One region of the Streptomyces sp. S4.7 genome, then DNA from elsewhere that is predicted to be linked to it. Evidence: riboswitches for the same ligand, from Rfam matches in the RefSeq annotation. Region 1 holds a riboswitch; the other holds the start of a gene.
The links. A riboswitch is a leader RNA that binds a small molecule or an ion and turns the genes downstream of it on or off. The one in region 1 is predicted to bind thiamine pyrophosphate.
Positions count from the first base shown of each region.

Region 2: it holds a riboswitch for thiamine pyrophosphate, as region 1 does, so the genes downstream of both, SSPS47_RS25190 (thiamine ABC transporter substrate-binding protein) here and thiC (phosphomethylpyrimidine synthase ThiC) in region 1, are expected to answer to the same signal.

Region 1 is NZ_CP048397.1:3,734,419-3,742,010, forward strand. Features, by position in the region: gene SSPS47_RS16515 (hypothetical protein) at 1-16, shown strand, start outside; gene SSPS47_RS16520 (ABC transporter permease) at 65-712, opposite strand; gene SSPS47_RS35980 (TetR-like C-terminal domain-containing protein) at 802-1,002, opposite strand; partial or broken gene SSPS47_RS35985 (helix-turn-helix domain-containing protein) at 1,132-1,496, opposite strand; gene SSPS47_RS16530 (medium chain dehydrogenase/reductase family protein) at 1,501-2,547, opposite strand; gene SSPS47_RS16535 (TetR/AcrR family transcriptional regulator) at 2,657-3,313, shown strand; gene SSPS47_RS16540 (hypothetical protein) at 3,509-3,742, shown strand; gene thiC (phosphomethylpyrimidine synthase ThiC) at 3,871-5,625, opposite strand; TPP riboswitch at 5,620-5,762, opposite strand; gene SSPS47_RS16550 (YibE/F family protein) at 5,834-7,240, shown strand; gene SSPS47_RS16555 (SsgA family sporulation/cell division regulator) at 7,245-7,592, opposite strand, start outside.
Region 2 is NZ_CP048397.1:5,620,555-5,628,146, reverse strand. Features, by position in the region: gene SSPS47_RS25200 (ABC transporter ATP-binding protein) at 1-1,000, opposite strand, end outside; gene SSPS47_RS25195 (iron ABC transporter permease) at 1,006-2,619, opposite strand; gene SSPS47_RS25190 (thiamine ABC transporter substrate-binding protein) at 2,766-3,857, opposite strand; TPP riboswitch at 3,937-4,060, opposite strand; gene rlmN (23S rRNA (adenine(2503)-C(2))-methyltransferase RlmN) at 4,114-5,226, opposite strand; gene SSPS47_RS25180 (phosphatidate cytidylyltransferase) at 5,401-6,471, opposite strand; gene frr (ribosome recycling factor) at 6,471-7,028, opposite strand; gene pyrH (UMP kinase) at 7,159-7,592, opposite strand, start outside.

The DNA.
Region 1 (7,592 bases):
GCACAAGCCCGAGTGAGCCCCGCGGGTGGGTCTTCACCCTGCGGGGCTCGATACGGCGGGCGGGTCAGCGGGTCGCGAGGCTGCGGCGTTCGAGGACGGCGGCCACGGCGTACGCGCCGCCGCCTGCGACGGTGAGGACCCAGTAGAGACCGGGGGTGTCGAGGAAGAGCGCCGCGGTGGAGGTCAGGGCGAGCCAGCAACCGAGCCCGTAGTGAAGAGAGTTGCGGCGTGCGGCGCCCTCGGCGAGATAGAGCAGGCCGACGACCAGGCCGGAGCCGGTGGGCCAGAGCGTGGACTGCAGGTCCGGCATGTCGAGACTGTTCGTCAGGCCGGTGATGGCGAGGAACAGGGCGGCGAAGGCGACCACCCAGGCCGCGCCGAGCAGTTTGCCGGTGCGGATGTCGTCGGGGTCGGTCGCGGCACGCTGTGCGCGTCCGGCGGCGACGGTCGCGCTGACGGTGCCGGCCGCGAGCCCGATTCCCAGGAGCGTCATGGGCAGCCACCCGGGCAGGTCGAGCAGGGGGGCGGCGCCCTGGGAGACCGCGGCGGCGCCGTGTCCGAGCAGATAGGCCAGTCCGAAGCTGACATAGGTGGCGCGGTTGTCGACCTCGCTCGTACGGCCCGTCGGACGGCCCGTCGGAGCGACGGGGGCGGGGGTGGGGGTGGGGGCGGGGGTGTGGGCGGCCTGTGAGGCGAGGGTGGCGACGGACATGGCGGAAACCTCCGGGTGTCGGGGCGCGGAAGCCCTGTCGGGCGGCGCGTGCAGGTGCTGAATACGGGGGAGTTCGGGTCCGGCCGGGCTCAGACCGGGCCGAGGCGCGACAGCGAGGCCGCAAAGTGCCGCACCAGATCGGCGGGCCGGGGGAAGGCGTGGGAGACGGTGCGCTGGTGAGCGAGTCCGTGCAGACCGAGCCAGAGCGCGACCGCGTCGGCGCAGGGGTCGGTGCTGGTGGAGCGGCCGGCGGTGACGCAGTCGCCGAGGACGCCGGTGAGGACGCGCAGGGCTTGTGCGCCGAGGGAGGCCGGGCCGGGGCCGGGGGCGCGTCGCCGGTGGTCCTGCTGCCCGTCGTCCCGTCGTCGGCGGTTCCGCCGTCGGTGGTGGCGGGTTTCGCGAGCTCACCGAACATGGCGCGGTAGCGCTCGGGGTGGGCGGCGGCGAAGTCGAGATAGGCGTGGCAGGCGGCGTACGGGCGCTGTTCGGCGTCGTCGCCTGCCGCGTCCACGGCGGTCCGGAGCCGGAAGGCCAGTTCGGCGAAGGCTTCGCGGACGACGGCGAGCAGGATGGCCGGGCGGCCGGGGAAGTGCGGGTAGATCGAGAGGGTGGCTATCCCGGCCTTCCGGGCCACGGCGCGCAGGGTGACGGCCCGTTCGTCGCCGTGGTCGAGCAGGTCGGTCGCGGCGGCCAGGATGTCGGCCCGCAGGTGGCCGCCCTCGCCCCGGCGGTTCCTCGGACGGAGGGTGCGGCGGGGAGCGGGCGCGTCGGCGGCGAGTGCCACGGCGTCACGTTCCGGGGACGATGACGACCTTGCCGAGGACGGTGCGGGACTCGGCGAGTGCCAGCGCCGACGCGGCGTCGGTCAGCGGAATCTCCGCGGCGATCTGCGGGACGAGGGAGCCGTCGGCCACCAGTCGCAGCACCTGGGTGAGGTCCTCGTTCAGCCGGCGCTGCCAGGAGGCCCGGCAGCGCTTACCCGCCCAGTAGTTGTAGAAGTGGGCGCTCCTGCCGTTGGGGAGGGAGTTCCAGGCCGCCAGGCGGGCGAACAGCTTGAGCACCGGCAGCTGTGAGTTGCCTTCCTCGTCCTTCGTGGCCGCGGTGCCGTAGGAGACCAGCGTTCCGCCACGGCGCAGCAGCCGCCACGACTGCTCCAGCGCGTCGCCGCCGACGTGGTCGAAGACCGCGTCCACGCCGTCCGGGGCGATCTCCCGGATCCGGGCGTACATGCCGGGGTCGCGGTAGTCGACGGGGCTCGCGCCCAGTTCACGCACGGTGGCGTGGTGGCGGGGGGACGCCGTGCCGATCACCGTGATCCCGGCGTGCCGGGCCAGTTGTACGAGTGTGGAACCGACGCCGCCGTTGGCGCCGAGCACCACGATGATGCCGCCGGAGCGGACCTTGGCGATCCGGTGCAGCATCTGCCAGGCGGTGATCCCGTTGACGAGGACGGTCTCCGCGGCGGCCGCGTCCACGTCGTCCGGCACGGGCATCAGGTCCGCTGCGTCGATCAGCAGGTGGCTGGCCCACGCGCCGGTCTTGGTGACGGCGGCGAACCGGCGTCCGGTGAGCCCGGTGTCCACACCGGGGCCGGTGGCGGTGACGGTACCCACGACGTCGTAGCCGGGGACGAAGGGGAACGGCGGCTGGTCGTAGTACTTGCCTCGGCGCATCTGCTGCTCGGCGAACGCGACCCCGGTCGCTTCCATCCGCAGTACGACCTGGCCCGCGGCCGGCGCCGGGAGATCACGGGTCCGGACCTCCAGGCCGTCCGGCTCGACTGTGCCGGGCAGGACGATCTCGGTGGCGCTCACGGTGACGGTGCTGGTGGTCATGGGATTCCCTTCAATGCTGCACTCGTTAGCTTACGGATGTAACTGTACGAGCGCAAGTCTCGGTTCGCACGGGGATACAGCCATAACCTTCACGGCGTAAGGTGACACCATGGACAGCACCGGAACAGCGGCCTCGGCCGCACCGAAACAGGGCCGCGCGCGCAACCGTCGCGGCGAGGGCGGGCGCCTGCGGGAGGACATCATCGCCGCCGCGGTGGAACTCCTCGACGAGGCGGGCGACGAACACGCCATCACACTGCGCTCGGTCGCCCGCCGGGTCGGAATCGCCGCCCCGTCGATCTACCGGCACTTCCCCGACCAGCCGGCCATCATGCTCGCCGTCGTACAGGGGGAGTTCGCCGGGCTGCGGAACAGCCTGCTCTCCTCGGTGGAGAAGGCCGGGGACGACCCCCGGCGACGGATGTACGCCGTCTGCGAGGCGTATCTGGAGTTCGCCCGGATCCACCCCGAGCGCTACCGCACGATGTTCGGCGGGCTCTGGATGCCGGATTTGGACGACAGTTCACTGACCAAGGAGGATCTGGCCTCGCTCGGAGACGAGAGCATGCGGATCCTCGTCGACACCCTCGGCGAGTGCGCCGCCGCGGGGCAGTCCACCAGCACCGACCCGTCCAGCGACGCGGTCGCGCTCTGGCTGGGCCTGCACGGACTCGCCCACCAGCGAGCGGTGGCCGAGTCCTTCCCCTGGCCCCCGGACATCGCCGACCGCATCATCACCACCCTCGCCCGCCTGAAGGCCACCTGAGCCCATCCAGGGGCCCAGTTCGTGGGTTGGGCCCGGGGTTGGGTCTCGGGGCCCATGCCGGTGGGTGCCGCCTCTTCGTATGTTTCTCATGTCGCCAGCGGGACCGGCCAGGAGGAAGCCGGAAACGCGGGGCGACACCAAGGACTCGTACGAGTCGGCCGGTCACCGGCCGGCCGACACATAAGGGGAAAGCTCATGTCGAACGTCACGCTGAAGGCCGCCACCAACGCCAAGCTCTACGTCGGCACCTGGGCCAACACCGCCGTCACCGCGATGAAGCGCCGCAGCGACAAGGGCCAGGGCGCCGTCGAGTACGTCGGCGTCATCGTCCTCGTCGCCCTGATCATCGCCGCCATCGTCGGCTCCGGTGTCGCGGACGAGATCGCCGGCGGTCTGACCGACAAGGTCGGCGAGATCCTCGGCGGCTGATCACCCACAGATCACACACACCCCCATCGAGTAGGGCAGGCCCCTTCCATCCCAGGCCAGGATGGAACCGGACCTGCCCTACTCGCGTTCAACGGCCATGGGCCGTTCCGGGGTCAGAACGCGGCGTGTCAGTCGGCGATCGGCAGGTACACCCGGTTGCCGCTTGCCGCGAACTCCTTGGATTTGGCCGCCATGCCCGCCTCGATCTCGTCCTGCGAACCGCCGTGGTCACGACGGATGTCGTGGGAGATCCGCATAGAGCAGAACTTCGGCCCGCACATCGAGCAGAAGTGCGCGGTCTTCGCCGGCTCCGCCGGCAGTGTCTCGTCGTGGAACTCCCGTGCCGTGTCAGGGTCGAGCGCCAGATTGAACTGGTCCTCCCAGCGGAATTCGAACCTCGCGTCCGACAGCGCGTCGTCCCATTCCTGCGCCCCCGGATGGCCCTTGGCCAGATCCGCCGCGTGCGCGGCGATCTTGTACGTGATGACGCCGGTCTTCACGTCGTCGCGGTTGGGCAGGCCAAGGTGCTCCTTGGGCGTCACGTAGCAGAGCATCGCCGTACCCCACCAGGCGATCATCGCGGCGCCGATGCCGGAGGTGATGTGGTCGTACGCCGGGGCGACGTCCGTCGTCAGCGGCCCGAGCGTGTAGAACGGTGCCTCCTCGCAGATCTCCTGCTGGAGGTCGATGTTCTCCTTGATCTTGTGCATCGGGACATGGCCCGGCCCCTCGATCATGGTCTGTACGTTGTGCCGCTTGGCGATGGTGTTCAGCTCGCCGAGCGTCCGCAGCTCCGCGAACTGCGCCTCGTCGTTGGCGTCGGCGATCGAGCCCGGTCGCAGGCCGTCACCGAGGGAGTACGTCACGTCGTACGACGCGAGGATGTCGCACAGCTCCTCGAAGTTCTCGTACAGGAACGACTCCTGATGGTGCGCCAGGCACCACGCCGCCATGATCGAGCCGCCGCGCGAGACGATGCCGGTCTTGCGGCGGGCCGTGAGCGGCACGTAGCGCAGCAGGACGCCCGCGTGGACGGTCATGTAGTCGACGCCCTGCTCGGCCTGTTCGATGACCGTGTCCTTGTAGATCTCCCAGGTCAGTTCCTCGGCCTTGCCGTCGACCTTCTCCAGCGCCTGGTAGAGCGGCACGGTGCCGATGGGGACCGGGGAGTTGCGCAGCACCCACTCGCGGGTGGTGTGGATGTTGCGGCCGGTGGAGAGGTCCATGACCGTGTCGGCGCCCCACTTGGTGGCCCAGGTCATCTTGTCCACCTCCTCCTCGATGGAGGAAGTGACCGCGGAGTTGCCGATGTTGGCGTTGACCTTCACCAGGAACCGCTTGCCGATGATCATCGGTTCGATCTCGGGATGGTTGACGTTGGCCGGCAGTACGGCGCGGCCCGCGGCGATCTCGTCGCGCACCACCTCGGGCGGGACGTTCTCCCGGATGGCGACGTACTCCATCTCCGGGGTGATGTCGCCCCGCCGGGCATAGGCGAGTTGTGTCACCGCCCGCCCTTCGCGGCCCCGGCGCGGCTGGCGCGGGCGGCCGGGGAAGACCGCGTCGAGATTGCGGAGACCACCGCGCGGCGAGGTGTGCTTGAGGCCGTCGTCCTCGGGACGGACCGGGCGGCCCGCGTACTCCTCGGTGTCGCCGCGGCCGATGATCCAGTTCTCCCGGAGCGGTGCGAGACCGCGCCGTACGTCGGTTTCGACGGTGGGGTCGGTGTACGGGCCCGACGTGTCGTACAGCGTCACGTCGTCGCCGTTGGTGAGGTACACCTGACGGACCGGCACCCGGAGGTCGGCGCGCGATCCTTCCACGTATCCCTTGTGCCAGCCGATGGCTCGTGCGGCAGGCGTGCGTGCGTCCTGAACGGTCATATGAGACCTACTCCCTACGCCGGCATTACCCGGTAACAGGTTCGGCGGTCGACGCAGCTCAGGGATCCGGGGAAGCCCCGGAACTCCACAGTCAGCGTCCTCTCAGCCCGGTGCTCCGAGCTCCCGCGTGTGTAAAGGCACCACCACGCTAACGCGATGTCGGGCGTGCTGAACAGAGGGCCCCCGCCGTTCTTGCGATGATCGGTCGGTGACCTCACCCCAGCAGACACCCGATTCGCACGGCCACTCGCACAGCCACGGGCCGGCCGCGCCGGTCTCCAAGCACCTGCGCAAGGTCATCGCCGCGGTGCTGATCCCCTTCGCCACGGCCGTCCTTGTCGGACTCGTCGTGCTGTGGCCCGGCGGCGCCCCGGCGCACGAACGCACCGGTGTCGGCTTCGACCGCCAGACCGAGCAGGGCCAGGTGGTGAAGATCGAGCAGATCGACTGCAAGGACGTGAACGCCGCTCAGGTCCCGCCGACGGGCGACACGACGACGCCGGAGGGGCGTGAGGCGCAGCGCGCGCAGACCGGCGACTGCGAGAAGGCGACGGTCGAGGTGACGACCGGCAAGGACAAGGGGCGCAGGTTCGTCGAGATCGTCCAGCCCGACGCGCCGCGGCAGTTTCACGTGAAACAAGGCGTTGTGGTGGCATTCGCCCCCGACGCGCCCCGGGATCTCCAGTACTCGGTCACGGACGTGGACCGTTCGACGCCGATGGCGCTGCTCGCCGGGATCTTCGCGCTCGCGGTGGTCGTGGTGGGGCGGCTGCGCGGGCTGATGGCGCTGATCGCGCTGGTCATCTCGTTCGCCGTGCTGACGCTGTTCATCCTGCCGGCGATTCTTCAGGGCTCGAATCCGCTGATCGTCGCGGTCGTCGGCTCAAGCGCGATCATGCTGCTCGCGCTGTACCTGTGCCACGGTCTGACGGCCCGTACATCCGTCGCCGTACTCGGCACGCTCATCTCGCTGCTGCTGATCGGGCTGCTGGGCTCGCTGTTCATCGGCTGGGCGAGTCTGACGGGCAACACGGACGACAACACCGGACTGATCCACGGGCTCTATCCGGAGATCGACATGAGCGGCCTGCTGCTGGCGGGCGTCATCATCGGATCGCTCGGTGTACTGGACGATGTGACGGTCACCCAGACATCGGCGGTGTGGGAGCTGCGCCAGGCGAATCCCGACATGGGACCGCGTGCTCTCTACCGGGCGGGCATCCGTATCGGGCGTGACCACATCGCGTCGGTGGTCAACACGCTCGTACTGGCCTACGCGGGCGCCGCGTTGCCGCTGCTGCTGCTCTTCTCGATCGCCGAGTCGAGCGTGGCGACGGTGGCCAACAGCGAACTGGTGGCCCAGGAGATCGTACGGACCCTGGTCGGGTCGATCGGTCTGGTCGCGTCGGTGCCGGTGACCACCGTGCTGGCGGCCCTGGTGGTGTCGGCCGACCGGCCGGGGACGGGGGAAGGCGCGACGCCGGAGACCGAGACGGGAGCGCCGTCGGGGACGCCGTCAGGGGCACCCTCGGGGGCGCCGCCGAAGGCGCCTACCGGGCGGCCGTTCGGGGGCCTGCGGACGCGGGGCGGCGGCGGGCGGCGCCGCAAGGCGTAAGCGCTCAGCCCGCGTTCTCCTCGGCGAGGATGCGCCCCAGCGTCTCCTCCAGGTTGGTCTCGAAGTGCCCGAGCGTCATCTCCTGGCCGAGCGGGACCAGCCGGTCCGTACGGTCGAGGAAGGCCACCAGCGGTGGTGCGCTGACGCGGAACAGGGCGCGTTCGGTGCCGACCTGGAGTCTGATGTGGACATCGGAGAGCTCTTCGGGCTCGGTCGGCGAGATGTACACGTCGCCGTCGCCGCTGGGTTCGTTGATGCCGTCGACCAGCAGCTCGCGGCCGAAGGCCCAGGTGACCGGGGCGTCGCCGGGCAGATGGAACGTCATCCGCACCGCGTAGGGGTCCGCCGTCTC
Region 2 (7,592 bases), 1.9 Mb from region 1:
CGTCCTCGGCGATGAAGGAGACCCCGACGGTCGCTCCCTCGTCGGGGACGTCGCGGAGGCCGCACTCCGCCTCGACCTCCGGCCCGTCCGTGGGGCGCAGCAGAACGGCGACGTGGCTGCCGCGGAACGTGCGCGCCCCGACGGTGCAGCGCATTCCGTCCTCGGGGGCGCCGAGCCGTACCCCCGTGGGACGCACCAACAGCGCGCGTGAACCCTGCGGCGAAGCGCGGGGTACCGGAATCCTGCCCCAGGGAGTGTCGGCGACGTCACCCTCCACGGTGGCCGCCACGACGTTGTCGAAGCCCAGGAAGCGCGCCACGAACGCGGACGCCGGCCGCTGCCAGACCTCCACCGGCGTGCCGGTCTGGGCGACGCGTCCGTCGCGCATCACCACGACCCGGTCGGCGAGCGCGAAGGCCTCACCCTGGTCGTGCGTGACGGCGAGCACCGTCGTCCCCAACTGGCCGAACACGCCGCGCAGTTCCACGACCAGACGCTCGCGCAGACTCCGGTCGAGCTGGCCCAGCGGTTCGTCGAGCATGAGCAGGCGGGGGCGAGGGGCAAGCGCCCGTGCGAGTGCCACACGCTGCTGCTCACCGCCGGAAAGCGCGGAGACGGCGCGGCGCTGGGCACCCGGCAGGCCGACGAGATCAAGCAACTCGTCGACACGTCGCCGCTGTTCGCCGCGCGATTCGCCGCGCACGCGCAGTCCGAACGCGACGTTGCCGCCGACGTCGCGCTGCGGGAAGAGCTGGTGGTCCTGGAACATCAGTCCCACGCCGCGCCGGTGTACCGGCACCCCCGCCTGGTCGGCCCCCTCCAGCAACACCCGCCCGGTGTCCGGTGTCTGAAGCCCGGCGACGACGCGCAACAAGGTTGATTTGCCGCTGCCACTCGGACCCAGCACACAGACGATCTCGTCCGCGGCGATCTCCAGATCCACCGCGTCGAGCGCCTTACGTCGCCCGAATCGCACGGTCACGTCCTCAAGTGTGAGCAGGGCCATCAGAACTCTCCGGAACGGTCGGTACGGATACGTTCGAGCACCAGCAGCGACACGGCGCACACCACCATCAGCACCGTGCTCAGTGCCATCGCCTGCCCGTAGTTGAGATCGCCGGGCCGCCCCAGCAGCCGGGCGACTGCCACCGGCAGCGTCGGCCGGTCGGGGCGCGCGATGAAGACCGTGGCACCGAACTCACCGAGCGAGACGGCGAAGGCGAACCCGGCGGCCACCAGTACCGCCCGCCGCACCATCGGCAGATCGACCTCCCGCCACACACGCAAGGGCGAGGCACCGAGAACGGCCGCGACCTCCCGCAACCGCCGGTCCACCGCGCGCAGTACGGGCAGCATGACGCGGACGACGAAGGGGACCCCCACCAACGCCTGGGCGAGGGGCACCAGGATCCATGACGCCCGCAGGTCCAGCGGCGGCTTGTCGAGAGTGATCAGGAACCCGAAGCCGACGGTCACGGCGGAGACGCCGAGCGGGAGCATCAGCAACGCGTCGAAGCCCCGTACGAGGCGCCCCGCCCGCCGGGTGAGAGCGGCAGCGGCGAGCCCTCCCACCACCAGGGCGATGACCGTCGCCGTCAAGGCGTAGCGCAGGGAGTTCCAGACCGCTTCCAGAGGCGGCACGAGGAAGGTGCCGCCGCTCGCCTCCACCGAACGGAGCGCCCGGTAGTAGTCGAAGCCGTATCCGGTGGGGCCGTCGAGCGATCGCTCGATCAGCACGCCGAGGGGCAGCAGGATCAGCAGGAGGACGGTGCCGAGTACGCCGGCGAGCAGCGCCCACTGGCCGGCTCCGCGCGGCCTGCGCACCGTCCGGGCGGGGTCGACCAGTTTCAGGGCGGCCTCCCGCCTGCGTACGGTCCAGGCGTGCAGCGCCAGAATCGCGCCGACAGCGGCGAACTGCACCATCGTCAGAACGGCGGCGGTGGGCAGGTCGAGAAGTTGCGCGGTCTGCCGGTAGATCTCCACCTCCAGGGTGGAGTACGCCGGGCCGCCCAGGATCTGGACGATGCCGAAGGAGGTGAAGGTGAAGAGAAAGACCATCAGCGCCGCGGCGGCGACGGCGGGGACGAGCGCGGGCAGCGTCACTCGCCACCACGCCGCGAGCCGGCCGGCGCCGAGTACCCGCGCGGCCTCCTCCTGACGCGGGTCGAGCTGCGCCCAGAGGCCGCCCACGGTGCGGACGACCACCGCATAGTTGAAGAAGACGTGCGCGAGGAGAATCGCCCACACCGTGGTGTCCGCCCGCACGCCCCACAGCTCGTCGAGCAGGCCACCACGCCCCAGCAGCGCGAGGAACGCCGTGCCGACGACAACGGTCGGCAGGACGAACGGCACCGTCACGACGGCGCGCAGGAGCTGCTTGCCGGGGAACTCGAAGCGCGCGAAGACGTAGGCGCCGGGGAGCGCGATCAGCAGCGTGAGGGCCGTGGAGAGCGCGGCCTGCCACGTCGTGAACCAGAGCACCTGCCCGATGTCGGGCCGGCTCAGCACGTCCCCGAACCGGCCCCAGTGCCACGAGCCGTCCGTCTTCAGCCCGCGGCCGACAATCGCCGTGACGGGGTAGGCGAAGAAGACCGCGAAGAACGCGACGGGCACGGCCATGAGGCAGAGCCGTACGACGCTCCCCCGGCGCCGTGCGGCCCGCACCACGGGGCCCGGCTCCCGGCCCCGTCCTCGCCCCGTCCCCCGGACGACCGGCCCCGCCTCCGTACGCGTGGCCGTGTCACCCTCCCGGTCGCCCTTCGCGGCTACTTGACGACGAGTGAGGACCACGACTGGATCCACTCGTCACGGTTCTCGGCGATCTTCTCCGGGGCCACGGTCTCCGGCTTGTCGACCACGGCGCCGTGGTCCGTGAAGAGCGCGGGCAGCTTCGCACCGTCGACGACCGGGTTCACGAACATGTTGAGCGGCATGTCCTCCTGGAAGGTCTTGCTCACCAGGAAGTCCAGCAGAGCCTTGCCGCCCGCCTCGTTCTTCGCGCCCTGGAGCAGACCGGCGAACTCGATCTGCCGGAAGCAGGTGCTCGTGGCGACGCCGGTCGGCGCCTCCTTCGGCTGCGGATCGGCGTACAGGACCTCGACAGGCGGGCTCGACGCGTACGAGACAACGAGCGGGCGCTCCGCCTTGGCCTTCTTGCCGCCCGCCGAGCCGGAGAACTCCTCGTTGTAGGCCTGTTCCCAACTGTCCACCACCTGGACACCGTTGGCCTTGAGCTGCTTCCAGTAGTCCTGCCAGCCGTCGTCCCCGTACGCCGCGACGGTGCCGAGGAGAAAGCCGAGACCAGGTGAGGACTGCGCGGCGTTCTCGACGACGAGCAGGTCCTTGTAGGCGGGCTTCGTCAGGTCGGCGAAGGACTGCGGCGGCGCCAGCTTCTTGTCGGTGAAGTACTTCTTGTCGTAGTTCACGCAGATGTCGCCGGTGTCGACGGGCGTGACACGGTGCTCGGCGTCGTCGAGCCGTACGTCGGCGCGGACCTGGTCGAGGCTCTTCGCCTCGTACGGCGTGAACAGGCCGTTGTCGAGGGCGCGGGAGAGCAGGGTGTTGTCGACGCCGAAGAAGACGTCGCCCTGCGGCGAGCCCTTGGTGAGAATTTCCTTGTTGAGCGCCTCGCCCGCCTCGCCGCTCTTCAGCACCTTGACGGTGTAGCCGGTCTGTTCGGTGAACTCCTTGAGTACGGAGTCCGAGGCGGCGAACGAGTCATGGGCGACGAGCGTCACACCCTTGGACTTCGCGACGTCCGACGACGTGGAGTCGTCGGACTCGCCGCACGCGGCGAGCACGGAGACGCCAAGTGCGGCAGCGAGGGCGCCGGCCGTCATTCTCTTCGTGGTACGCACTGAATTCCTCCTGGGATGTCCAGGAGAAGACGCGGCCCTGCCCCGCACCGGCGGACCGGAGCAGGGCAGGGCGCAACAGCTTGAGTGATGTCCGAACTTCCTACCCAGAATGACCTGGGCAAGGTTCAGAGGGTCTGCGGCCGTGAGGCTCGTCCGAGTCTCTGCCGCACTCTCAGCGCTGTGGCGCTCCCCTGTCGGAATATGTAATTCGTTCGAACCAGCGTACATGGGCCCCGTCGGGGTCCCGTCGCCGCGCTCAGCGCTCCGTGGCCGCCAGCTGACCGCACGCCCCATCGATCTCCTGACCGCGGGTGTCGCGCACCGTCACCGGCACGCCGTGGGACGCGATCGCCTCGACGAACGCCTTCTCGTCCTCGGGGCGGGAGGCCGTCCACTTGGACCCGGGTGTCGGGTTGAGCGGGATCAGATTGACGTGCACCCGCTTCCCCTTGAGCAGCCGGCCCAGCAGATCGCCCCGCCACGCCTGGTCGTTGATGTCGCGGATCATGGCGTACTCGATGGAGATCCGACGGCCGGACTTCTCCGCGTACTCCCAGGCTGCGTCCAGCACCTCCCGCACCTTCCAACGGGTGTTGACCGGCACGAGGGTGTCGCGGAGCTCGTCGTCGGGCGCGTGCAGCGATACGGCGAGGCGGCATTTGAAGCCCTCGCCGGCGAATCGCAGCATCGCGGGCACCAGGCCCACCGTCGAGACGGTGATGCCGCGCTGCGAGAGTCCGATGCCGTCCGGCTCGGGGTCGGTCAGCCGGCGGATCGCCCCGACGACGCGGCGGTAGTTGGCGAGCGGTTCACCCATGCCCATGAAAACGATGTTGGACAGCCGCGCGGGGCCGCCGGGGACTTCACCGTCGCGCAGCGCGCGCATTCCGTCCACGATCTGGTGCACGATCTCCGCCGTTGACAGGTTGCGGTCCAGGCCCGCCTGTCCCGTGGCGCAGAACGGGCAGTTCATACCGCAGCCGGCCTGCGAGGAGATGCACATGGTGACGCGGTCCGGGTAGCGCATCAGGACGGACTCGACGAGCGTGCCGTCGTGCAGCCGCCACAGCGTCTTACGGGTGGTGTCGTCGTCGCAGGAGATGTGCCGCACCACGGACATCAGGTCGGGCAGCAGTTCCGTGGCGAGCTTCTCGCGCGCGGCGGCGGGGATGTCCGTCCACTCGGCGGGGTCGTGCGCGAACCGTGCGAAGTAGTGCTGCGACAGCTGCTTGGCACGGAACGCCTTCTCACCGAGCGCCGCCACGGCCTCGCTGCGTTCCTCCGGTGTGAGGTCGGCCAGGTGCCTCGGCGGCTTCTTGGCGCCGCGGGGCGCGACGAAGGTGAGTTCTCCGGGATTGGGCGGTGCCATGAGCTGTTTTCTCCTCGGTACGACGAGGCCGGTGTCCCCGCCCACCGCGGGAGGGACACGGGCACGCTGCGGGTGCCAGGAGACCTCATGTGACGGGCCCCGCGACCGCGGAGCGCAGTAAGGCCCGCCGTCCGGGACGGCGGGCCTTACCAGGGTAACCGGTACGGATACGGGTCAGCCCGAGCCGACGAACACCACCAGCAGCAGCCACACGACCGGGGCCGTCGGCAGAAGCGAGTCGAGGCGGTCCATGATGCCGCCGTGACCGGGCAGCAGCGTGCCCATGTCCTTGATCCCGAGGTCCCGCTTGATCATCGACTCTCCCAGGTCACCGAGCGTGGCACTGGCCGCCACGGCGAGACCGAGCAGCAGCCCCTGCCACCAGGTGCCGTCGTCGATGAGGAACTGCATGCACAGCGCCCCCGCCGCCATGGCGAATCCGATGGCGCCGAAGAGACCCTCGCGGGTCTTGCCGGGGCTGATGCGCGGTGCCAGCTTGTGGCTGCCGAAGCGCCAGCCGATCGCGTAAGCCCCGGTGTCGCTGACGATGGTGAGCACCAGGAAGGTGAGGACCCGCTGCGCGCCGTCGTCCGCCGTGAGCATCATCGCGACGAACGTCGCCAGGAAAGGCACGTAGAACACCGCGAAGACGCCCGCCGTCACGTCCTTGAGATAGCCCTCGGGCGGCTCCGTCATGCGCCAGGCGAGCACGGCCAGTGCCGTGAGAGCGGTGGCGACCCAGGCGCCCTCCGCGCCCCGTACGTAGCCGACGACGATCATTGCCGCGCCACCGAGCGCGAGCGGGACGAGGGGCGCCTTGATGCCCTTCTTCTCGTTGAGCCGGGAACTCAGCTCCCACAGTCCGACGACGACGGCGACCACTATGACGCCAATGAACACGGCCTTCACGATGAAGAGGGACGCCACGATCACCGCGCCGAGACCCACACCGACCCCTATGGCCGCGCGCAGATCGCGCCCCGCCCGCTTCTTCGGAGGAGGTGGCGGAGGGGCGGACATGGGCTCCTGCGAAGTCTCGTCACGGAACAGGGGGCCGCCCGGCCGAGCAGCCCCCCGGTCGTCATCCTGGGCCCCGCCGCTCGCGGGTACGTCGGGCACGATGGGCATGGGCCGAGTCTGCTGTGCGTCAAGCTCATCGTATGCGGGACCCGCCGGGGCAGCCCCCTGGTCAGGCGGTCCCCAGTAGCCGGCGGTCGGCGGGGCCCCCCAGGAAGAGTCGTTCATCAGACCTCGAGCAGCTCGGCTTCCTTGTGCTTGAGCAGCTCGTCGACCTGGGCGACGTACTTCGCCGTGGTGTCGTCGAGCTCTTTCTCGGCGCGGCGGCCCTCGTCCTCGCCGACCTCACCGTCCTTGATCAGCTTGTCGATCGTCTCCTTGGCCTTGCGGCGCACGGAGCGGATCGAGATCTTCGAGTCCTCCGCCTTGGTCTTGGCGACCTTGATGTACTCCTTGCGGCGGTCCTGCGTGAGCTCGGGGAACACCACCCGGATGATGTTTCCGTCGTTGCTCGGGTTCACCCCGAGGTCGGAGTCGCGGATGGCCTGCTCGATGTTGCGCAGCGCGCTCTTGTCGAACGGCGTCACCACGGCCATGCGCGGCTCGGGCACCGAGAACGAGGCCAGCTGGTTGATCGGGGTCAGCGCACCGTAGTAGTCCGCCACGATCTTGTTGAACATCGCCGGGTGCGCACGACCGGTGCGGATCGCGGCGAAGTCCTCCTTGGCGACCAGGACGGCCTTCTCCATCTTCTCCTCTGCTTCGAGGAGGGTCTCTTCGATCACCACTTGCTCCTGCGTGTCTTGAGTGGGCCCGGTGTGCTTACAGGGCCGGCGGAACCTGCGTCGCGTCTTCTTTCCTGCACGGTGTCCGACCGGCAGGGCTTTGTCCATCCCCGTGCGGGGCAGCCCGAGTTCAGGCCCGGGTGCCCTGGTCGCTCACGAGCGTGCCGATCTTCTCACCCTTGACGGCGCGCGCGATATTGCCCTCCGTGAGGAGCTCGAAGACAAGGATCGGCAGCGCGTTGTCGCGGCAGAGAGTGACGGCCGTGGCGTCGGCGACCTTGAGGTTGCGGGTGATCACCTCGCCGTACTCCAGCGCGTCGAACTTCACCGCGTCGGGGTTGGTCTTGGGGTCGGAGTCGTAGACCCCGTCCACGCCGTTCTTGCCCATCAGCAGGGCTTCGGCGTCGATCTCCAGGGCGCGCTGGGCGGCGGTGGTGTCGGTGGAGAAGTACGGCATCCCCATGCCCGCGCCGAAGATGACGACGCGTCCCTTCTCCAGATGCCGTACGGCGCGCAGCGGGATGTACGGCTCCGCGACCTGCCCCATGGTGATGGCGGTCTGCA